4 regions of the Solibacillus ferritrahens genome follow, and region 2 is predicted to be linked to each of the others. Evidence: riboswitches for the same ligand, from Rfam matches in the RefSeq annotation. Region 2 holds a riboswitch; each other region holds the start of a gene.
The links. Region 2 has a riboswitch for S-adenosylmethionine ahead of SNE38_RS11870 (O-acetylhomoserine aminocarboxypropyltransferase/cysteine synthase family protein). Riboswitches for the same ligand answer to the same signal wherever they lie in the genome.
Positions count from the first base shown of each region.

Region 1: another riboswitch for S-adenosylmethionine. It lies ahead of SNE38_RS00270 (methionine ABC transporter ATP-binding protein); the one in region 2 lies ahead of SNE38_RS11870 (O-acetylhomoserine aminocarboxypropyltransferase/cysteine synthase family protein).
Region 3: another riboswitch for S-adenosylmethionine. It lies ahead of metK (methionine adenosyltransferase); the one in region 2 lies ahead of SNE38_RS11870 (O-acetylhomoserine aminocarboxypropyltransferase/cysteine synthase family protein).
Region 4: another riboswitch for S-adenosylmethionine. It lies ahead of SNE38_RS16750 (bifunctional homocysteine S-methyltransferase/methylenetetrahydrofolate reductase); the one in region 2 lies ahead of SNE38_RS11870 (O-acetylhomoserine aminocarboxypropyltransferase/cysteine synthase family protein).

Region 1 covers NZ_JAXCLE010000001.1:46,657-52,597, forward strand. Annotated here, with positions in the region: gene SNE38_RS00255 (LysR family transcriptional regulator) at 1-436, shown strand, start outside; gene SNE38_RS00260 (MetQ/NlpA family ABC transporter substrate-binding protein) at 513-1,319, opposite strand; gene SNE38_RS00265 (methionine ABC transporter permease) at 1,480-2,148, opposite strand; gene SNE38_RS00270 (methionine ABC transporter ATP-binding protein) at 2,141-3,169, opposite strand; SAM riboswitch class I at 3,327-3,430, opposite strand; gene SNE38_RS00275 (thioredoxin family protein) at 3,492-3,794, opposite strand; gene SNE38_RS00280 (toprim domain-containing protein) at 3,802-4,128, opposite strand; gene gcvH (glycine cleavage system protein GcvH) at 4,221-4,601, opposite strand; gene SNE38_RS00290 (arsenate reductase family protein) at 4,681-5,037, opposite strand; gene SNE38_RS00295 (acyl-CoA dehydrogenase family protein) at 5,370-5,941, opposite strand, start outside.
Region 2 covers NZ_JAXCLE010000011.1:17,405-23,345, forward strand. Annotated here, with positions in the region: gene SNE38_RS11860 (homoserine dehydrogenase) at 1-863, opposite strand, end outside; gene SNE38_RS11865 (hypothetical protein) at 1,092-1,490, opposite strand; gene SNE38_RS11870 (O-acetylhomoserine aminocarboxypropyltransferase/cysteine synthase family protein) at 1,679-2,983, opposite strand; SAM riboswitch class I at 3,103-3,217, opposite strand; gene SNE38_RS11875 (DASS family sodium-coupled anion symporter) at 3,574-5,055, shown strand; gene nfsA (oxygen-insensitive NADPH nitroreductase) at 5,143-5,877, shown strand.
Region 3 covers NZ_JAXCLE010000025.1:31,093-37,033, reverse strand. Annotated here, with positions in the region: gene SNE38_RS17450 (alpha/beta hydrolase family protein) at 1-752, shown strand, start outside; gene pckA (phosphoenolpyruvate carboxykinase (ATP)) at 880-2,466, opposite strand; SAM riboswitch class I at 2,667-2,783, shown strand; gene metK (methionine adenosyltransferase) at 3,111-4,307, shown strand; gene SNE38_RS17435 (gamma carbonic anhydrase) at 4,414-4,926, opposite strand; gene SNE38_RS17430 (alpha/beta hydrolase) at 5,063-5,866, shown strand.
Region 4 covers NZ_JAXCLE010000022.1:16,354-22,294, forward strand. Annotated here, with positions in the region: gene SNE38_RS16730 (tetratricopeptide repeat protein) at 1-361, shown strand, start outside; gene SNE38_RS16735 (chemotaxis protein) at 456-941, shown strand; gene SNE38_RS16740 (globin-coupled sensor protein) at 1,171-2,463, shown strand; gene hemG (protoporphyrinogen oxidase) at 2,632-4,017, shown strand; SAM riboswitch class I at 4,120-4,217, shown strand; gene SNE38_RS16750 (bifunctional homocysteine S-methyltransferase/methylenetetrahydrofolate reductase) at 4,327-5,941, shown strand, end outside.

The sequences.
Region 1 (5,941 bases), on a different contig from region 2:
TAATACAACAGTTTTATTTAGCGAAAGTATTCATGCATTACTGCCCGCAACACATCCATTGGCAAAAAGGGATACGATTAATTTAGTCGATTTACGAACTGATCAATTTGTCCTTTTTCCAGAAGGTTATATATTAAATAAAGTAGCTGTAGACGCTTGCCGCTCTGTAGGTTTTATGCCAACCATTACTTCAGAAGGAGAAGATATGGACGCTTTGAAAGGGCTTGTAGCAGCTGGAATTGGGGTCACACTTTTACCAGAAAGCTCTTTATACGATTCCACGCCTCGTATGACAGTAAAAGTACCCATTGCAACTCCATCCATAAGACGGACAGTCGGCATTATTGCACCATCGACCCGCGACCTCGCCCCATCTGAACAAGTATTTGTAGATTTTGTGTCTAAATTTTACTCACGTTTAACAAGATTCCAATGAAAAAAAGAGATTAGTTGAGAATCTTCTCAGCTAATCTCTTTGCAGTAAGTGCCTAAATAAAGCAACTCCATATATTTTATTCGCCTGAAACTGGTACTACAGAGCCGCCCCATTCTTCAAGGATAAAATCTTGAATTTCTTTTGAACGTAATGCATCTACTAATGCTTTAATTTCTTTAGAATCCTCTTCACCAGACTTTACAGCAATAATATTTACATACGGTGATTCACTTGATTCGATTGCGATTGAATCTTCCAGTGGGTTAATGCCATTATCAATTGCAAAGTTCGAGTTGATTAATACAGCATCACCTTCTTCATTTTCATACATTTGCACTAATAGTTCAGCTGCAGTGTTTGCATCAAATACGAAGTTTTTCGGATTATCTACGATGTCTTTTGTTTCTGCTTTTGTTTTATCAATACCATCTGCTAATGTAATTAGACCTTGTGCTTCAAGTAATGAAAGCATACGTCCATGATCTGCTACTGAGTTTGACAGTAAAATCGTTGCCCCTTCAGGAAGTTCATCCAATGAATTGTACTTTTTAGAATATACGCCGATTGGCTCGATATGAATACCACCAGCATTTGCAAAATCATAATCGAAATCTGCTTTTTGTGCTTCGAAGTAGGGAATGTGCTGGAAGTAGTTTGCGTCTATATCACCATTTTCTAGATCTTGGTTCGGAAGGACATAATCTGTATATGTAGCAATCTCCAGCTCAATGCCTTGTTCCTCTAAAATTGGTTTTACTTTTTCTAAGATTACCGCGTGCGGTGTATTTGAAGCACCGACTTTTAGTGTATCGTCATCTCCTCCACATGCTGCTAATGCTAAGACTGAAGCTCCTAAAATAATGCTTGATAATAATTTTTTCATCTGTTTTTACCCCTATCTCTATTTGTTATTTTTAGCCATTATTAACCGAACAATTTTTATATTCAGTAAATTGAATGTATAAACGCGCACTCTTGTAAGTTTGCGTTTATTATTGTTCAAAAAACTTTGGCTTATATAATTATGACCTGTAAGTCACGAACTATCGTTTATCCACTTTTACCGTAATAAAGTCACCAATATATTGAATAATGAATACTACAACTAATATTAAGACTGTCGCCATAAGCGTGACATCTGTACGGTTACGCTGGAATCCATCAAGGAACGCCAAATTCCCTAGTCCACCTGCTCCAATAATGCCAGCCATTGCTGTATAGCCGACTAAAGCAACTGCTGTTACTGTTATACCGGAAATTAGTGCTGGTAAGCTTTCCGGAATTAGTACTTTCCAAATAATAGTCGATGTTTTGGCTCCCATCGAGCGCGCTGCTTCGATAACACCTTTATCAATTTCTCTTAGTGCGATTAATACCATGCGGGCATAAAATGGTGCCGCTCCGATAATAAGCGCTGGTAATGCTGCATTGGCACCCCGAATTGTTCCCAGTAAAAACTTTGTAAATGGAATTAACAAAATAATTAATACGATAAAAGGAATCGAACGGAAAATATTTACGAGTGATCCTGTTAAAAAGTGAACGATTTTATTTGCCCATAACTGGTTGTCGCTTGTTAAAAACAATACAATTCCTATTAGAATTCCGAGGATAAATGTAATGACTGTCGCTACAGCTGTCATATAAACAGTTTCGTATGTTGCATCAAGCATTTTACCCCAGTCAACGTTCGGAAATAATTGATTAAGCATGCTCAATCACCTCCGTTTGAATTTCCTGCTTAGTTAAGAAGTTTAATGCCTTCTCTACTTCATGTTGCTCACCATCGATATGAATAAATAACGTACCGAATGAACCACCAGTTGTATTGGAGATTTTCCCGTGAACGATATTAACAACTATGTCAAATTGCTTGATCATCTGAGAGATAACCGGCTGTTCTGTCGTTGCCTCTGCAAATGTTAATTTGGCAATTTTCCCTGCTGGATAGTTCGCTAAGATTTGCTCTAGTGAGGCTTGCATTTCCTGTGTTTCCCCAGAAGCCTGTGAAACGAAATTTTTTGTGATCGGCGCTTGTGGATTTTGGAAAACCTGTAGCACATCTCCCTGTTCCACTACTTTCCCTGCCTCCATAACAGCCACACGGTTACAGATTTTGCGAATAACATGCATTTCATGGGTAATCAATACAATTGTTAAACCGATCTTTTTATTAATATCTAGTAATAGCTCTAAAATCGAATCCGTCGTCTCAGGATCAAGTGCTGAAGTGGCTTCATCACATAGTAGAACTTCCGGGTTGTTCGCTAATGCGCGGGCTATACCGACACGTTGTTTTTGACCACCTGAAAGTTGAGATGGATAGGCTCTTCCTCTTCCTTTTAAACCTACAAGTTCAATAAGCTCTTCTACTCGCTTTTCACGCTGAGTTTTTGAAACACCTGCGATTTCAAGAGGAAATGCGATATTTTCTTCGACTGTACGTGACCAAAGCAAATTAAAGTGCTGAAATATCATACTAATTTTTTGGCGTGCTTCTCTTAACTTTGCCCCTGAAGCTTTAGAAATATCCTGTCCACCTACAATAACTGAACCTGTTGAAGGTTTTTCCAGACCATTTAATAGGCGGATCATTGTACTTTTACCAGCACCACTGTAGCCGATAATACCGTATATTTCTCCTTTTTTTATGGATAAGCTAACATTGTCTACCGCTGTAAGCTCACCGTTTTTTGTGTTATATACTTTCGTGATATTTTGTATATCAATCATGCGTTGTACCCCTTCTCTTGAAATAACCTACCTGTAATTTCAATATAATGTTTTTGGTGTTTTTTTCGCATCTTCGAAAATAAAATTACACCAAAAAAACCTTCCTACTCACGACAAGTAGAAAGGTTTCACATAAAAATTTATACGGTAAACCGTTCTCTCATCTTTCAAAGTTTAAACTTTGTGTGAATTGGCACCTTTGCATAAAATGCTGGTTGCCGGGCTTCATAGGGCACTTCCCTCCACCTCTCTTTATAAGAGTAACGTTATTAAGTTTTATTATTATGTCTGTTACTTTATCATGCTAAAGAGAAGACGTCAATTACTTTTTTAATATTTCATACAAAAATGGTACGGATTTAAATGCATATAACTTTTTTATCACTTTTCCATTCTCAGAAACAATTAAACAAGGTACGCTTTCAATTTTCAAATCGTTGGCCAAACCTTCTATATAATTGATATTTGCCATACCTAATGGTAAATCTGGTAGTAATTTCTCGATTACTTTTAGCATTTTTTCAGATATCTCACAAGTACCACACATTGGAGTGTATAGAAAAAATGCTGTTTGATCATATTGTTGTATATTTTGTTCCCACTGCTCTCTTGACCATTGTTCCATATATAAGTCATCCTTCTTTTATTGAAAATTTTGCTTGTATTAATAAGTTCCGTAAAATTATAGTAGGCGTTTTTTCAACCTCTACATATTCTTGAGGTATGATAAGCTGTTTTACTTCAGGATATGCTCGGTTCATTAGTTTTCTTAACTTTTCACCATTCTTGTCTGCATCAAACATTGTTACAATTTCATAATGCTCATAGTCTTCTAGTAATTCGATTAAATTGACTTCGCTTATTGTTCCGTTTGTACAAAGAATAGTAACTTCTTCAGCCAATAGGGGTATTAACCTCATTTTATCAGCTCGTCCTTCAACTACAATGCATTTTCCCATAAAGATACGCTTCCTTTCATCAATTACGGCTATCTATACAATATCAAAAAAACACCAAAACCTTTAACTTTTAGGCTTTGGTGTTTAAATATTTATTGTTCAATTAATGCAGAATAAGCATCTGCATCCATTAATTCTTCAACTTCTGCATCGTTTGTTACTTCAATCGTAACCATCCAAGCAGTTCCGTATGGAGATTCATTTACGTATTCTGGGTTGTCTAAAAGTTCTTCGTTAATAGCAACAACTTTACCTGAGATTGGCGCATAAAGTTCCGAAACAGTTTTAACAGATTCTACACTGCCGAATGGCTGATCCTTTGAAATTTCGTCGCCTACTTCCGGTAACTCGACAAACACGATGTCCCCTAATTCAGATTGCGCAAAATCCGTAATCCCGATTGTTGCTTTGCCGTCTTCCATTTTTACCCACTCATGCTCTTTTGAATAAAGTAATTCTTTAGGTGTGCTCATTAAAAAACCTCCATTATTATGTAGTACATTCAACTTCATTTTGCCATATTTCGTTCGGAAATACAACGTGAATACCGGTTTATTTCCATGTTTCCGAGAAGTCAGACTCCTTAAAACCTAATGTTAATTTTTTACCATCTGTTACAATCGGACGCTTAATTAGCATACCCTCTGAAGCTAATAACTCCAATTGCTCATCTTCAGACATTGAAGGCAATTTGTCTTTTAGTTCCAGCTCACGATATTTCATACCTGAAGTATTAAAGAATTTCTTTAAAGGTACCCCACTCGCTTCATAATACGCTTTAAGTTGTTCTTTAGTAGGCGTTTGTTCAACAATGTGAATATTTTCATATTGAACATCGTTTTCATCTAACCATTTCTGTGCTTTTTTACATGTAGTACATTTTGGATATTGGATAAATTTCACTGTCATAAATGAACTCCTCTTTACCATTGATTTTCCCTTATTGTAACGGATATAGAAAAACAAATCAAAATTGGAATTACATTGTGGGAGTTATATTGAAATTAATTAATATTAGAAGATTTTTGATGATATTAGAATATCTCGAATGCTTTTAAGAAGTAATCATTTTCTTATTCGAAACTTTTGAAAACATATTAGAAAAACAGCCACTTTTATTAGAACATGCGATTTAAATTAGCACCGTTTAAAGTATATTAGAACTTTTTTCGTTTTATTAGAAAATCTATTCCGTAGAAAAAATCGGATACAGCTTCCTGCATCCGATTATATTCTATCTATTAAACTACATATTTTTCAGCATCGATTAATTTCGCTGCTGCTTCACGCTTTTTCGGAATTAAGTTGTAAGGGTTGTTACGTGTTAATTTACGTAATGCTGATAAGATCATACGTGCATCATCGCCTTCAACTGAAGCGATTAATGTTTCTTTTGCTTCTTTTTCGATTTCTGCAAATGCTTCTTGGCAGAAGATTTGTGTATAAAGAATTTTTTGTGCCGCTTTTCCTTCACCGTCACGCTCAATTGCTTTTTGTGTACGGATCACTACAGATTCCATTGCATATAATTGGTTCGCAATGTTTGCAATGTTTACTAGAATTTCTTGCTCTGCATCTAGTTTGGCACCGTAGCGTTGTGCTGCTGCACCTGCTGCAAGTACAGCAATTTTCTTCGCATTTTTCACTAAATATTTTTCTTGCTCTAATGCTTCGTTACCGATTTCTTCCGGCATAAGCATTAATAATTCATTTTGTAATTCCTGTGCTACTTGTAATAGAGGTAATTCACCTTTTAGCGCTTTTTTCATGAAAGTGCCTGGCACGATCATACGGTTAATTTCATTTGTACCTT
Region 2 (5,941 bases):
GTTTCCATCGTTACGGCATTAAAGACATCATCTACCGGATAAAGTGGATGTTCATTATTTACTAAGAGCGGTGCAACTTTTGCATGAATTGTACCATCTTCCAGCTTTTCAACTTCTGCCACATGACGGTATCGTAGCCCTTGCGCTTTCGCATCGGCTACTTGCTCGGCTGATATTGTATCAATGCCAATCACTTCTACATCTGCCCAGTTTGGTTGTTCTCCAAATGCTAAGCTTGATAAAATCATCAGCTTTTTAAAGGCATCTTGACCCGAAATATCATTAAATGGATCTGCTTCTGCATATCCTAATTGCTGTGCTTCATTTAATGCCTTTTCAAAGCTCCAGCCCTCCGCACGCATTTTCGTTAAGATGTAGTTTGTTGTTCCGTTCAAGATTCCCTGTACGCATCTTACTTCATTTACAAGCAGGATATTTTTCATCGTTTTTATAATAGGTACACCACCTGCTACAGTTGCCTCAAAGCCAATGAATACACCATTTAACTTTGCTAATGCTTCAAGCTCTTCGCCCCGTTTAGCAAGCATGACTTTATTTGCTGTAATGACATGACATTTAGCCTCAACAGCTCGTTTTAAGTAAGTGAATGCAGGTTCTTCATTTACAATCGCTTCAAATACAACTTGCAGGCCACTTTCCTCCAGTACGTTATCCATCGATTCGGTCATTAAATGCATCGTTCCCGGTACACGCTCGCGACTAGCATCAGTCACTAAAATCTTCGCGACCTCCAGTTCTACACCCAGCTTTTCGCGAAGCTCCTGCCTCTTCTCATTTAAAATATGGTAAATTCCCTGACCTACTGTGCCAAATCCTAAGATCGCTGCCTTGATTGTTGCCATTGCCTTTCTCCTCCAAATTCTTAACACATATATATTGACGAATAATTCAAATAATTTATCTTAAAGAAATTCTATCCTATATAATACATGAAAACAAGGAGAATCTCTCCTAGAAGGACATTTGTTTACTGTAAACGGTCAAATTTCATTTAAATTCTATTGTTTAATAGCTAAATTGGGTAAACAAAAACACTAGCAGAAATTCTCTGGCTAGTGTTTAAAGTTATTTTATACTGCTACATTTACGGAATTATATACGCGCAAACGATGCGCATTTAAAATTTTTGTCATAACAAGTTCTTCTTTTACGGAGTAATTTGGCACCGCATATGGACGTTGCACTAACTGGAACTCGCCGTATTTTAAAAACCATTCGCGTGCAGGAGTTAAAATATGTGCACTTCCATGAATGTTATACTCCTCATCCACTTCCTTTATGACATAGCCTGTTGTTTCTAGATTGTGAGTTTGTTCTGAGAAAGCACTATGCCCAAAAACCTTTTGCCACATGACATTTACATCCGCTAAAATTTGCTGAATTGCACAAGCGTTTATATATTCCTTTACTTCGTTTAATTCATAAATAATATAGGCTGCTACATTTTGTGCACTGTATACTTTCCCCATGTCGAACAACTCCTTTTCTTTCAATAATGCTGCAACATTATTTCAAATATTTTGGTTGGTAGTTTTATTATTCCAATTGTATTACTAGGTATTAACTTTGTCAATAAAACTTATATAAATAGTAGGGATTAATTTTCTAAAAATTGCTTAGCTTCTCGAATGGGAAAAGCTAAGCCTTTTTTAAAGTTTTATGCGTTTGTTTCTGCGCCTACTTCAGCCGCAACTTTCGCTAATGCCTGTTCTAAATCCGCGATAATATCTTCTGCTGCCTCTAAACCGATTGATAAGCGAATGAGCTCCTCTGAAACACCGGCTACTTTTAATTCTTCTGCAGATAATTGTTGGTGTGTTGTACTAGCAGGATGGATAATTAATGAACGGGCATCCCCAACGTTTGCTACATGCGAGAACAATTCCACGTTATCAATTACTTGGCGACCTGCTTCACGTCCGCCTTTAATGCCGAACGTAATAATCGATCCAAAGCCGTTTTTCAAATATTTCTTCGCCAAATCATGTGTTGCAAAATCTTCAAAGCCGTTGTAATTTACATATTCCACAAATGGGTGGTTTCTTAAATACTCTGCAACTTTTTGTGTATTTTCGTTATGTCGGACAATACGCAAATGAAGCGTTTCTAGTCCTTGTAGGAAATTAAATGCCGCGTCAGCAGATAATGTTGGACCAAAATCACGCAATAGTTGAACACGAAGCTTTGTCGCAAATGCAGCGCCTGCTGTGTCAATCCCGTAGCGTAGGCCATGGTAAGAAGTATCCGGTTCCGTAAATCCTGGATGTCTTCCTTGCGTCCAGTCGAATTTCCCGGCATCAACGACAATCCCGCCAATCGTCGTTCCATGACCGCCAATCCATTTTGTTGCAGAATGAATGACAACATCCGCGCCGAATTCAATCGGATTACTTCCATATGGGGAAGCAAATGTGCTGTCGATTAATAAAGGAAGACCATTGTCATGAGCGATGTTTGCTACCGCTTCAATATCCAGTACTTTCAAGCTTGGATTTCCGATAATTTCAGCAAAGATTGCTTTCGTCTTATCAGTAATTGCCGCTAGGAAATTTTCCGGATTTGATTCGTCTACAAACTTGACCGTAATGCCGTAGCGTGGCAATGTTGTTGCGAATAAATTGTATGTCCCTCCGTAAAGAGAACCTGCTGCGACAATTTCATCTCCTGCACCGGCTACATTTAAAATGGAGAATGCCACTGCTGCTGCGCCAGATGATAGCCCTACTGCAGCTGTGCCACCCTCAAGTAAAGCAACACGTTCTTCAAATGCCCCAACTGTCGGATTCATAATACGAGAATAAATATTGCCCGTTTCCTGTAATGCAAATAGACGTTGCGCATGAGCAGTGTCATTGAATGCATAGGCAGTTGTACGATATACGGGAACTGCAATTGCCCCCGTCACAGGATCTGGCTTTTGCCCCCCGTGCAATAATAAAGTTTCTGGTCTTAAATTCGTCACTCTAATAACCTCCTAAAAATTATTCGATGGTGAAATCGGTGTTTTTGAGGAGGATTTTTTAAATGAAAAAAACCCCCTTCAGTTAAGAAGAGGGTTTTGCGTATGAGCAAGTTTGCCTCCTCTTATCTTTCAAAATGACTGTCCATTTTGTAGGATGTAGCACCTTAGTCAGTTGATCACTCACTGGTTGCCGGGCATCTCAGGGCCTATTCCCTCCGCCGCTCTTGATAAGAGATATGTGATTTATGTTCCATCGTTGATTTTCAGTATAAAACAGAGTAATTCTATAAGTCAACCAAAAAATTAAAATTTTCTGATTTTAATTTTATTCTCAAAAATGGTTTATCTCCCTACACTAAAATAATTATACTCTTCTATACAATTTCTGCTTAAAACAAGATTTTTCTCAAGATATTTATTCACCAAATATTAACATTAATCATTTTTCGGAAGTGCTATAATCATAATTGTTAAAGGATTTCCCCTACAATTGGAAATAAAGAATACGTTTGACTTTTAGAAAAATGGGTATATTTTTTCTTATTAATTTATTATTTAACTAAAACTTTAAATGAAGTGAGGCGTTACGTATGGCAACAGAAGCGACAAGTAAACGAAATTTAAAACCTGTATGGATAGTTTTAGCGTTTGCAGCACTCATTACAATTGTTTTACTTCCAAATAGTGGTGGAGATCTTCCCGTTGTTGGACAACGAGCATTAGCTATTTTAGCATTTGCCGTTATATTATGGGTAACCGAAGCCGTAGCCTATCCGGTTAGTTCTGCAATGATTTTGGCATCCATCGCTGTTTTATTGGGTTTGGCTCCGAGTATGGAAGATCCTTCTGTACAAATGGGTACAAATGAAGCATTAAAATTAGCATTAGGTGGATTTAGTAGCTCCTCCGTTGCATTAGTCGGAGCCGCATTATTTTTAGCGGCAGCGATGCAAATTACAAACTTACATAAGCGTATTGCACTGTGGGTTTTATCGTTGGTTGGAACAAAAACGAAAGCATTAGTAGTTGGCGCAATTTTAGTAGCAATTGTATTAGCCTTTGTTGTACCAAGCGCGACCGCTCGTGCTGGTGCAGTTGTACCCATTCTATTAGGGGTTGTCGCTGCATTTGGTTTATCAAAAGAAAGTAGACTTGCGGCGTTGTTAGTTATTACCGCTACTCAAGCTGTTTCAATTTGGAATGTGGGGATTAAAACTGCTGCTGCGCAAAACTTAGTAGCACTTGGTTTTATTAACTCTGAATTTGGAGTCGATATTTCCTGGGGCAGGTGGTTTATGTATGCTGCGCCGTTTTCTATTATCATGTCATTTGTATTATTCTTCGTTATGATTAAATTAATAAAACCAGAAACGGATAATATCGCTGGCGGAAAAGAAATTATCGGTGTGCAATTACAAGAGCTAGGTCCATTAAAACGCAAAGAAATCACGTTAATCATTACATCTATTTTATTATTATTCTTCTGGTCTACAGAAGGAAAATTGCATCCATTTGATACAACAACAATCACCATATTGGCAATTGCCTTTTTACTGACACCTAAAATTGGTGTATTCAATTGGAAAGAAGCTTCTAGCCGTATTGATTGGGGTACATTGATTGTTTTTGCAGTTGGTATTTCACTCGGAACGACGCTTTTAAGTACAAAAGGTGCCGCATGGCTGTCCGATACGATTTTCGGTTCTCTTGGATTAGATACAATGCCTATTTTAGCTACCATTGCATTAGTTACTGTTTTCAACATTGTCATTCATTTAGGTTTTGCATCTGCGACGAGCTTGGCTTCCGCACTAATTCCCGTATTTATTGCATTGGCTATTAGTTTACCGATGCCTGTAGAAAACCAAATTGGATTTGTGTTAATCCAGCAATTTGTTATTTGTTTCGGATTCCTATTACCAGTAAGCGCGCCACAAAACATGCTTGCTTATGGTACAGGCGCATTTACAACAAAGGATTTTTTGAAGTCAGGTATTCCGCTAACAATCGTTGGCTATATTTTAATACTTCTTCTTAGTGCAACCTACTGGAAATGGATTGGGCTATTATAATCGACTTCACATAGAAAATTGACTAAAATAAGCTTAAAGGGATCGTTCCTTTAAGCTTTTCTAATACATACAAAGGGAGATGTTCATGTGGAAACGAGAGAATTGTTACGTAGTCACTCATCTGTTCGGAAATATACAGGTGAAGTAATTTCAAAAGATACGGTCATTGATTTAATCGAAACGGCCCAAATGGCAGCAAGCTCACACTTTGTTCAAGCATATAGTGTTATATGGGTAACGGATGAAGAAAAGAAAGCAAAATTAGGTGAGCTATCGAAGAATGAATTCCAATTCCAAACAGCTGGTGCCTCATTTCTATTTTGCGTAGACTTCAAGCGATTACAAGCAGCAGGTCAAAAGCACGGTGTTAACATCGTCACAGACTCAGCGGAAAACTTACTTGTAGGGGTTGCAGATGTTTCACTATTTGCTCAAAACTTCGTTGTTGCAGCAGAAGCAATGGGCTACGGTATTTGCTATATTGGCGGTGCACGTACAAATCCAAATGAGATTAGCGACCTATTCAACTTGCCGGAAAATGTATTCCCACTATTTGCAATGACAATCGGGACACCTACAAAACGAAACGAAACAAAACCACGTTTACCAGTAGATGCCGTGTTACACGAAAACAGCTATAACGTTGAAAAGTATGAAACTCTTTTAGATGAATACGATGCAACAATGGAAAGCTATTACGCAAGCCGTTCTTCCAATCAAAAAATAGCTACATGGACGAAGCAAATGGCTGACTATTTAATTGAACAAAAACGACCGCATATTAAGAATTTCTTAGCTTCTAAAGGATTTAACTGGAAGTAATAGAAAGTTTAAAGAGGCTGGAACAAAATCAAAAACATCATTTTTCTCTGAGAGAAAAATGATG
Region 3 (5,941 bases), on a different contig from region 2:
TGCATCAATATCCTTCCCCAAATCCGCATGTCCGTTTGGATGAAGTAACATATTGGTCACAAGGGTTGCGTGTGAAGGGATTGCTCGCACGTCCTAAAGCACATGGACAGTATGAAGCCCTTTTATATTTACGTGGAGGTTTACAATCAATTGGGATGGTTAGGCCTGCTCGTATCGCCCAGTTTGCGATGCACGGATTCGTCGTATTTGCCCCCTATTACCGTGGAAATCGTGGAGGGGAAGGAAAAGACGAATTTGCGGGTGATGACCGCCATGATGCAGTTTTCGGTCTTGATGTATTGAAACAATTTATTCGTGTTGAAAAGGTGAATTTGTTTGGTTTTTCTCGCGGAGGCTTAATGGCTCTATGGACAGCAATATTACGTAATGATGTAAAATCTGTCGTAACATGGGCTGGCGTCTCTGATGCAACAGCAACATATTGGGATCGTATCGATATGCGTCGTGGATTAAAAAGAATAGTGGGGGGGACTCCAAATAAAGTACCAGAAAACTATGAAAGCCGTACGCCATTATACAAAATTGAAAACGTTCAATCACCACTATTGATTATACATGGAGCTGAAGATCAACATGTCAAAATTGAACATGCCTATCAATTGGAGCGATATATGAAAGGCGAAGGGAAACAAGTTGAGACATGGTATTCATCTAGGCTGAAACATCATTACCCACCGAAGCTGAATAGAGAAACAGTGAAAAAAATCTGTGAATGGATGAAACAACAGTAATTCAAAAAAGGGATGCAGTGTGAAAATACACTACATCCCTTTTACTATGATATATTTTTAAGTTTGACGTCGTAGTATTAGTGCAGACTACATCGTCAAACAATATGTCGAGCTAATCATTAGTAATTTATACTAATGGACCGCCTTTTTTCACGATAGCTTCATCAACATCGGCAAATTTCGTGAAGTTGTTTTTAAATAGCTCTGCAAGTTCAGTAGCCTTTTTGTCGTATGCAGCAGTATCAGCCCATGCAGCACGAGGATTTAATACGCTAGAAGGTACTCCTTCAATAGCTACTGGAATATTTAAACCGAATACTCCATCTTGTGTTGTTTCAATATTGTCTAATTCACCGTTAATGGCAGCGCGTACCATTGTACGAGTATAGGCAAGTTTCATACGGTTACCAACACCGTATTCTCCTCCTGTCCAACCTGTGTTTACTAAGAACACTTGTGAACCATGCTCGTCAATTTTCTTACCTAACTGATCTGCATAGACTGTTGCAGGAAGTGGAAGGAATGGTGAACCGAAGCATGTAGAGAATACTGGTTCTGGCTCAGTAACACCACGTTCTGTACCTGCTAATTTTGAAGTGAAGCCACTTAAGAAGTGGTACATCGCTTGCTCTTTCGTTAATTTTGAAATAGGAGGCAATACGCCAAACGCATCAGCTGTTAAGAAGACAATTGTGTTTGGATGACCTGCTACTGATGGTAATACGATGTTATCAATGTAATCGATTGGGTATGCAACACGAGTATTTTCTGTTAAAGAACCATCATCATAATCACAAATACGTGATTCTGAATCAACCGCTACATTTTCCAATACAGAACCGAAGCGAATTGCATTGTAAATTTCTGGTTCATTTTCAGCGGAGAGGTTAATTGTTTTTGCGTAACATCCACCCTCAATGTTGAAAACACCATTATCAGACCAACCGTGTTCATCATCCCCAATTAATTTGCGGTCGCAATCAGCCGATAAAGTTGTTTTACCAGTACCTGATAGACCGAAGAATAATGAAACGTCGCCTTTTTCGCCAACGTTAGCAGAGCAGTGCATTGGGAAAATACCTTGTTCTGGTAATAAGTAGTTCATAATCCCGAAAATTGATTTTTTCATTTCGCCAGCGTATTCAGTACCACCGATTAAGATGATTTTCTTTTCAAGAGATGTTATAATAAATGTTTCCGAACCAGTTCCATCTACTTCTGGATCTGCTTTAAAGTTTGGAGCAGAAACAATTGTAAAGTCAGAGACATGTGCAGCTAATTCTTCTGCTGTAGGACGGATGAATAATTGATGACAAAATAGGTTATGCCAAGCATATTCGTTAATTACTTTAATCGATAATTGAGAGTCTTTGTCAGCACCCGCAAAACCGTTGAATACAAATAATTCATCGCGTTCTTTTAGGTAGTTTACAACTTTGACATAAAGCTTATCAAATACTTCTGAAGAGATAGGACGGTTAACTTTACCCCAATCTATTTTATCTTTAGAGTTCTCTTCTTCAACGATATATTTATCTTTAGGTGAGCGACCAGTATATTTACCTGTTTCAGCACGTAAAGCGCCTTCAACAGTTAACATTGCTTCTCCACGTGATGTAGCTTTTTCAACTAATTGTGGAACAGATAATTGAGTTTTGATGTTTTCCCCGTTTAAAAGTTCTTTCAGCTCGTTAGCAATTTCTACCGAATTCATCTATTAAATACCATCCTTTTTTATAGTATTCCCTTATAGTAGGGGAGTTGTTTATTAATTCAAAAATAGTATAACACATTGAAGGATATAATCTATACTAATTATGAATTATTTTTTGTGGAATTTTTAACTGTTTAAAATCGGACAAAATTTATTGACAGCCTTTATTTTTTTAGGTAGGATGTGTAATTGAACGGATACTCTTATCCCGAGCTGGTGGAGGGGCAGGTCCCTATGAAACCCGGCAACCTGTGCATATTATATGCGTGTTGGTGCCAACCTGATGCAAGGGCAAAATTACCCTTGAACGATAAGAGTGAAAGGTAACGAAGCATATATATCCTTTCCTCACGCGTGATGAACGCGGCTAATGAGTGAAAGGATTTTTTTGTTTAATATGAATTGTATATAAATAAGAAATGACCTTTCAAAACCTCGTGTCAAAGCAATTAAGCTTGACGTTTATCGTGTCTCGCCTTGCAGTAAAATATACTGCTCTAGAGACTTGATTGGTAAAACCATTTTCTACTCTGAAAAGTAGGATTTACTTTATCGAAAATATAAGCGGGCATGGGTAATGAGTACCGTATCGTTTTCGTTTTAAAATATAAAACAATTGCCAAAGTGAATTAGGAGGAAATGACATGAAAAATCGTCGACTGTTTACATCAGAAAGTGTAACGGAAGGACATCCAGATAAAATTTGCGATCAAATTTCGGATGCCATTTTAGACGCCATTTTAGCAGCAGATCCAAATGCACGTGTAGCTTGTGAAACTACGGTAACAACAGGCTTAGTATTAGTATCTGGTGAAATTACAACTACTACTTATGTAGATATGAAAGGGATTATCCGTGATACTGTAGCAGAGATTGGCTATACACGCGGGAAATATGGTTTTGATGCAGAGAACTTAGCTGTACTAGTTGCAGTTGGTGAACAATCACCGGATATTGCACAAGGTGTAGACCAAGCGTTAGAAGCACGTGAAGGTTCAATGACGGATGATGAGTTAGAATCAATCGGTGCTGGAGACCAAGGTTTAATGTTTGGTTACGCTTGCAATGAAACGCCTGAACTTATGCCTATGCCTATTTCTTTAGCACATAAATTGGCGCGTCGTTTAACGGAAGTACGTAAAACAGGAGAATTAACGTATTTACGTCCAGATGGTAAAACACAAGTTACTATCGAATATGATGAAAATAATATACCGGTCCGTGTTGATACAATCGTTATTTCCACACAGCATGATGAAGAAGCAACATTAGAACAAATCCAAAAAGATATTAAAGAACATGTAATTAAACCAGTTGTTCCTACTGAATTATTAGATGAAGCAACTAAATATTTCATTAATCCAACAGGTCGTTTCGTAATCGGTGGTCCAAAAGGTGATGCTGGTCTTACAGGTCGTAAAATCATCGTAGATACGTATGGTGGTTACGCACGTCACGGCGGTGGTGCATTCTCTGGTAAAGATGCAACGAAAGTAGACCGCTCTGCAGCATATGCAGCGCGTTATGTTGCAAAAAATATCGTTGCGGCAGGATTAGCGGATCGTGCAGAAGTTCAACTGGCTTATGCAATCGGTGTTGCGCAGCCAGTATCAATTGCAGTAGATACATTCGGCACTGGTAAAGTAGAATCTGCCAAAATCGTAGAATGGGTACGTGAGCTATTTGATTTACGCCCGGCAGGAATTATTAAAATGCTGGATTTACGTCGACCAATCTATAAACAAACAGCAGCATACGGACATTTCGGACGTACAGACATTGATGTACCATGGGAAAATACAGATAAAGCGGCTGAACTTAAAGAAAAAGCCGGACTTTAAAGAGGAAAGGAGCGTTCAGTCAAATGGACGGCTCCTTTTCTATTATTATGGAAAATAATATACTTCCTTCATTTATATGGTAGGTGAGTTGAAAGATAGCGAAATGTCATTTCTGTAGTGATTTATAGTATTGTCCCTTCGCTACGTATTCATTAATTATGCGATCCATATCTGCCCGGTCCTCTGCATTTACTTCACGTACAACTTTTGCTGGGCGCCCCATAGCAAGAGAATTGGGAGGAATCACTTTTCCAGGTGGTACGAGACTGCCTGCACCAATAAATGCTCCTTCACCTATTTCTGCACCATCCAAAATGATGGAACCCATACCGATTAAAGCGCGTTCTCTTATTGTACAGCTATGTAATGTTACTTGATGACCTACTGTTACTTCATCTTCAATAATGAGCGGATAGGCAGGGCTTTGGTGAAGACAACTTAAATCCTGAATACTAACTCGATCTCCAATAATTGTTTTATTCACATCACCACGTATCACTGTATTAAACCATATGGAAGTATTTTCCCCTATTGTCACATCGCCAGTAATTGTTGCATAATCAGCAATAAAGGCAGTTGGGTGAATATTTGGTGATTTATCTTTATAAGGGTATATCATGTTCAATTCCTCTTTTCTTTTATAGAATGTATTATAGCTATTGTAATCGTATCAAATCACTATTAATTTTCAATTATCATCTTTTAACTTTATATAATAAATTATAGCAGACTGTTTTATGTAAGGAGGATTGACCATGTGGAAATGGGAAACAGAGCATCAACCAAAAGCCGTAGTCGTTATTCTACATAGTGCATATGAACAGCATCGGTGGTACGCATGGTTAATCGAAAAATTTCGGAGTGCTCGCTTCCATGTAGTAATGGGGGATTTGCCTGGGCATGGTGAGCAAGGAAAGTATGCAAGATATCATGACGAAAATTTTGAAGAATACTATAATTATACAAAAGTGTTATTAAAGGTTGCTCTAGAATATAATTTGCCTCTTTTTATTGTAGGTAATGGATTAGGCGCATCTATTGCAGCGTACGTGCTGCAGAAAAATAAAATAGAATGCGCAGGTGTTGTCCTTACATCACCGTGGCTTCATTTTAAATTAGCGCCTGGGAAACTATCCAATGCATTATCAAGCTTTAGTGCTATAACATCGAATGTGAAATTAAAACATGAATTGAGCATACAATATTTCACCCGTAATACAGATGTATTGATGGAGTTAAAGGAGCAGTTACCATTAAATAGTATGGTGACTGTTAAATGGTATCGGGAATGGCAGCAAATGACACGAATAATCCGTGATCCTGAAAATAAATTCCCTGATATTCCACTGTTACTAATGACTGGGGAAAATGATAAAATAACGGACATTAGTACTTCTAAAAAATGGATGATGGAACAAAAACTTTCAGAATTTCACTATAAACAATGGAATGGATGCCTGCATAGCTTGTTTTTTGAAGTGGAACGTGAAGAAGTTTTCCGGTACACAATTGATTTTATTAATAATGTCTTAAGAGACCTTGGATATATTGTAGAATAATAAAAAATCTAACAAAAGTCGAATTTTGTTAGGTTTTTTTTTAATTTTAGCAAAAAAATATATCGAAATTTTAGA
Region 4 (5,941 bases), on a different contig from region 2:
TAAACGCAGTGCCGATCTTCAATATGCAGAGGCTAAATATCGCCTTGGTATGATTTTCTATTCAGGGGAACTTGGTCAACAACAGAACGATAAAGAAGCAATCGAGTGGTTTAGAAAAGCGAGCGAGCATTACCATGTCGATGCGATTTATAACTTAGGTTACTGTTATGAGCATGGTCATGGTGTTATTCAGGATGTAGACAGAGCAATGACTTATTACAAGCAGGCTAGTATGCTGGGCGATAGAGAAGCTACTAAAAGAATAGTAATCTATTACGAACAAATAAATCTTAAAGAAGCTGCTAAGTGGCGTGAAAAATTGGAAAGCCTTGAAAGCTTTAAAGGATTTGATGAAAATTAATCATATTTCATAGTAATTTGTATGTTTAGTTTCCTAATAAATTTGGGAATGTAATCAATAGGGGAAAGTGATAAGGAGGGGAATTTTTATGTTTATGTTTGCAGTACCGCATATCTCTTCTAATGACAGTGAAGATGTTATTCAAAAATTACAGCAAATTCTATTGGAGCAACGTGAAAGTTTAACAACGCTTTGTACAATTGTTGAATATTTAAGAGAATATGTCCAAACTGGATTAGAAAATAAAGATGTCATCAAATACAATCAACGAATCCAAATGATGACCTATAAACAAACAGATCGTTATAATGAGATTGATCATCTCATTAATAAAAATATTATCGAAATTAAAAAAGGTAAAACTAAAGATAACACCGCTTTAACATTTGGCAAAGAGGTCAGGAAGATTGAATCAGGTTTTCGAACGCTAAAGCTATTCACTTGTGATGTTATTAATATGTTGGATTCCAATAAACATATCGAAAATCGTAGTATAGAGCGCATACGTTATTTTGATAAGCGTTCAGCATCGCTAGAAGCGGAAATTATTTCCCTGACACAGCAACTATCTTTTAAATAAGAATAACCTGCTCCATCAAAATGGAAATGAGAAGCAATCCTATTAAAAATTAATTAGTAGGATTGCTTTTATTGTAACAATTTGCTAAATTATACAAGATAACAAGCGGTACTATTTTAAATTGAGGCTTTGGTTTTACTTTTAAGTAACAAGGGAATTTATACATTTACATTGTTTCCAATTACATAGTATACAAAAGGAAATACCAATAGGGTGAGGATGGAAACATATGTTTTTTAAAAAAAAGGATATAGAGAATCAGGAAGATTTATCAATACATAATGAGGTAATGTTAGCGTATGTATCTGATGAGGAATTAAGGACACAAATTCAAATGTTAGGCTTAACAAAAGAAGATTTAAAATACTTGAAAGTAATGAAACCGTATGTTGATAATAACATCGAACATATTGTAGATAACTTTTATAAAAAACTAGGTCTGGAAAATAGTTTGGTTGAAATAATTAATAAACATAGCTCAGTTGACCGTTTGAAAGGTACTTTGAAAACCCATATTTGCGAAATGTTTAGTGGAATTATTGACGATACGTACTTTGAGAAACGAAAAAAAATTGCGCGTATCCATGTACATATTGGATTAAAAACGAAATGGTATATGACGGCCTTTTCAAACCTATTAATAGATTTTATTCATTTAGTAAATGTAAATATTAAGAACGACGAGCAACGTTTTCTTACGCTTGCAGCCATATCGAAAATATTAAACCTAGAGCAGCAAGTTGTTTTAGAAGAATATGAAGCAGTAGTGGAAAGAAAGGAAGAAAAGCTAGTAGAGGAAAAACGTAAAATAGGAAATGCTATTATTGAATCTTCCTCTAATTTAGCGACAATGTCTGAGCAAACAAATGCATCGTTCCAACAACTGAGTGCACAATCCATGGTCATTGTATCCCATTCGAAAAAAGCGAGTGATATTTCATCGGTGGCTACAGAACAGGCAAATCAAGGGAAAGCTCAAGTTCAGCATCAATCAGAGAGTATGACTGCAATCAATCAATCAGTAGCAACGATTTCGTCAGAAATAGATAAACTAGCTGACATATCAAAAGAGATGGAATCCACGATGGGTATAGTAACAAACATTGCGAATCAAACTAATTTATTGGCGCTAAATGCAGCGATAGAAGCAGCCCGTGCTGGAGAAGCTGGTAAAGGCTTTGGTGTTGTAGCCGGGGAAGTGCGGAAACTATCGGAGCAGACGAAAAATTCAGCAATAAATGTAGAGGGACTGTTGCAAAATACAGATATCCGAACGACAAAGCTACTCGAATCATTGCAGGAAATAAAAGCAGCGATACTTATCGGGGAAGAAAGTATGAAATCTACTGAAGTTCAGTTTAATGCTATTGTTAATTCAATGGTTGAGACGAAAAAGCAAAATGATTTAGTCGAGCAAGAGGTGGGGCTAATTGGAGACGTTATAGTAGAACTTGCGGGTGCCTTTGATTTAGTAACAAATTCTGCAGATTCATTGGCGCAAATTTCGCACGACTTAGAATAACTTAAAAGAAAGCTATGCGAAAGGTTCTTCCTTTTTGCATAGCTTTTTAATTTGAAATTATAAGCGATGACTTTAAATTTTGAAAATTGTTTTATCTGCCTGTCCATATCTCTGGTGAAAACGATTATACTAAGAGAAGAAAAAGTGAACGAAATAGGAGAGAACAACATGAAAACAGTAGTAGTTGTAGGTGGCGGGATTACTGGATTATGTACGATGCACTATTTAAAAAATCAAATGCATGAAAAGAATATTGAAGCGCGGTTAGTATTAATAGAGAAAAATCAGTATTTAGGCGGAAAAATACATTCAGAGTATGAAGAGGGATTTATTATGGAAACCGGTGCGGATTCCATTGTAGCGCGTCATCCCAATGTGCTAGAGCTAGTGAAAGAGCTTAACTTTGAATCGGAGCTTGTTTATAACGAAACAGGCATTTCTTACATTCATACTAATAATGAGCTGCATGCTATTCCCGCAGGGTCAACATTCGGCATTCCGATGAGTGTGGAATCACTTATGTCGAGCACGTTAATTTCAGAAGAAGGAAAGAAAAGGGCATTACAGGATATTGAAATTCCAAATAAAGATTTTACAAAGGAAAGTTCAATTGGTTCATTTTTAGAATATTTTTTAGGTGAAGAAATTGTGCAAAAACAAATTGCTCCTGTATTGGCAGGGGTTTATTCAGGTGATTTATATCAGCTGAGCTTAGCGTCAACGTTACCTTATTTAGTAGATTATAAAAATAATTATGGGTCGATTATGAATGGTTTTGAAGCAAATCGCGAGCAGTTTGAAAAAGCAGCAGATAAGAAGTTTATTTCTTTTCGAAAGGGTTTATCTACATTAATTGACCGTCTTGAAGAGCAGTTGCCAGAAGTGGAATTCATAAAAAGGACCGCAACAGAGCTAATACGAAAAGTAGGCAGACAGTATGAAGTCGTTTTAGAAAACGAAACGATTATAGCGGATATCGTTGTTCTTGCCGTACCAAATGATACAGTACGTACTGTATTGCAAGACGACAATTTGGATGTACAGCTTGAAAAGTTTACAACGGCATCTGCTTTAACGATGTATGTTGGCTTTGATGTACCGGACAATGTTTTACCAGCAGACGGTACAGGTTTTATTGTCTCCCATAATAGTGATTTAGTATGCAATGCATCTACATGGACAAGTCGTAAATGGAAGCATACGTCAGCAGAAGGGAATCTGCTCGTTCGTTTATTTTATAAAAACATTAATCCGCGATATGAAGAGCTGGTAGCAATGCCTGATGAAGAGTTGAAGAAAGTCGCAATGGAGGATATCCGATTAAGTTTGGGTATTGAAGCGAAACCGACCGTCGTAAATGTTACGAAATGGATCAATCAGATGCCCCGTTATGATTTAGCGCATAATGAAGCGTTATCAAAAGTTGTAGATTATTTACAAGTGCACTACCCGAATCTGCTTTTAGCTGGATGTTCCTACTTTGGGGTAGGGATTGGTGCATGTATTCAAAATGGTAAAAAAACGGCGGAACAAATTATTACACGAATTATGTAAAGAAATACTTTATTCGGCTAAAGGGTATTGACGTCTTATTTAGATAACGATATGATTACTTAAATAATTTTTAATTTTAAATTTTAGAAAAATTCATATAATTTCTTATCGAGAGAAGTTGAGGGACTGGCCCGTTGAAACTTCAGCAACCAACATTATGTCAGGTGCTAAATCCAGTGGCGATTGCCAGAAGATGAGAAGGGATTAAGTTGACGACTGACAACTATCAAGCCTTCTTTTGCTTAATGAAAGAAGGCTTTTTTGTATTAAAAATATACTGAAAATACTGTGAATGATGGAGTGGAAGCAATGGGTTTACTACAAGATTTAAAAACACGCGTTTTAACGGCGGATGGAGCAATTGGAACTTTACTTTATTCCTATGGGTTGGATTACTGCCATGAGGAAATGAATATTGCACGGCCTGAAATTATCGAGAAAATTCATAGTGAATATATTGCTGTAGGTGCAGACATTATTCAAACAAATACATATGGAGCGAATGCGATTAAGTTAGCTCGATATGGTTTTGAAAGTCGTGTAAAGGAATTTAACGAAGCTGCGCTGAAGATTGCGAAGCGAGCAGCTGCTCCGGGGGGACAGTATGTTCTGGCAACAATCGGTGGCATTCGAGGGATTCGAAAAAGTGATGCAACATTAGATGAAATCTTAGCTGCCTTTCAAGAGCAAGTGGAAGTATTACTAGCTGGTGAACCGGATGGATTCTTACTGGAAACGTATTACGATTTTGAAGAATTATCGCATTGTGTCCATCTATTACGTTCAATGACCGATTTACCGATTATTGCACAAGTAACGATGCAGGAGCCAGGTGTACTTCAAAATCAAATGACATTAAACGAAGCACTACAAGACCTTGAACGAGTAGGTGCAGATATTGTTGGAAGCAATTGCCGTTTAGGGCCATTTCATACAATTCAGGCTTTTGAAGGGGTAAATCTACCTAAAACCGCCTTTCTATCGGCATACCCAAATGCTTCTCTTTTAGATATAGAAGATGGGCGTGTTGTATATGAATCAGAAACCGATTATTTTGCACGTGCAGCTGTAGAGCTTGTAAACCAAGGGGTGCGTTTAATTGGTGGTTGTTGTGGGACTACGCCGAAGCATATAGCAGCAGTAAAAAAATATTTAGCAAATTTAACGCCAGTTGAAACAAAAGAGGAAAAGCATGGCCATACGCAATTTGTTCGTATTGCAGAACCTCGAAAGCAGGAACCGCTTCATGAAAAAGCAAAACGTGAGCGTTCTGTTATTGTGGAGCTTGATACACCACGACATCTTGAAATTGAAGGCTTTGTTGAAGGGGCAAAACAATTGGCGAACGCAGGGGCGGACGTTATTATGATGGCCGATAATTCGCTTGCTTCACCCCGTATAAGCAATATTGCGATGGCGGCTATTTTGAAGGAACATGGTATTCGTTCATTGCCGCATTTAACATGTCGTGACCGTAATTTAATTGGTCTTCAATCGCATTTAATGGGACTGAATGCTTTGGAGCTACATGATATTCTTGTCATAACAGGAGACCCGACGAAAGTTGGAGACTTCCCGGGTGCAACGAGTGTATATGATGTGTCTTCAATGGAGCTAATTTCGTTAATTAAGCAGTTAAATAAAGGTGGTTCATTTACAGGGAAATCGTTAAGAAAACAAGCCGATTTTTCTGTGGCCGCTGCATTTAATCCGAATGTGCGTGTACTGGACCGTGCAGTAGCCCGTTTAGAGAAGAAAATTGAACATGGTGCCGATTATTTCATTTCGCAGCCGGTTTATACGAAAGAAAAAATAATCGAAATTTATGAGGCGACGAAGCATTTGGATACGCCGATTTATATTGGAATTATGCCGCTTACCTCATCACGCAGTGCAGAGTTTTTACACCATGAAGTGCCGGGGA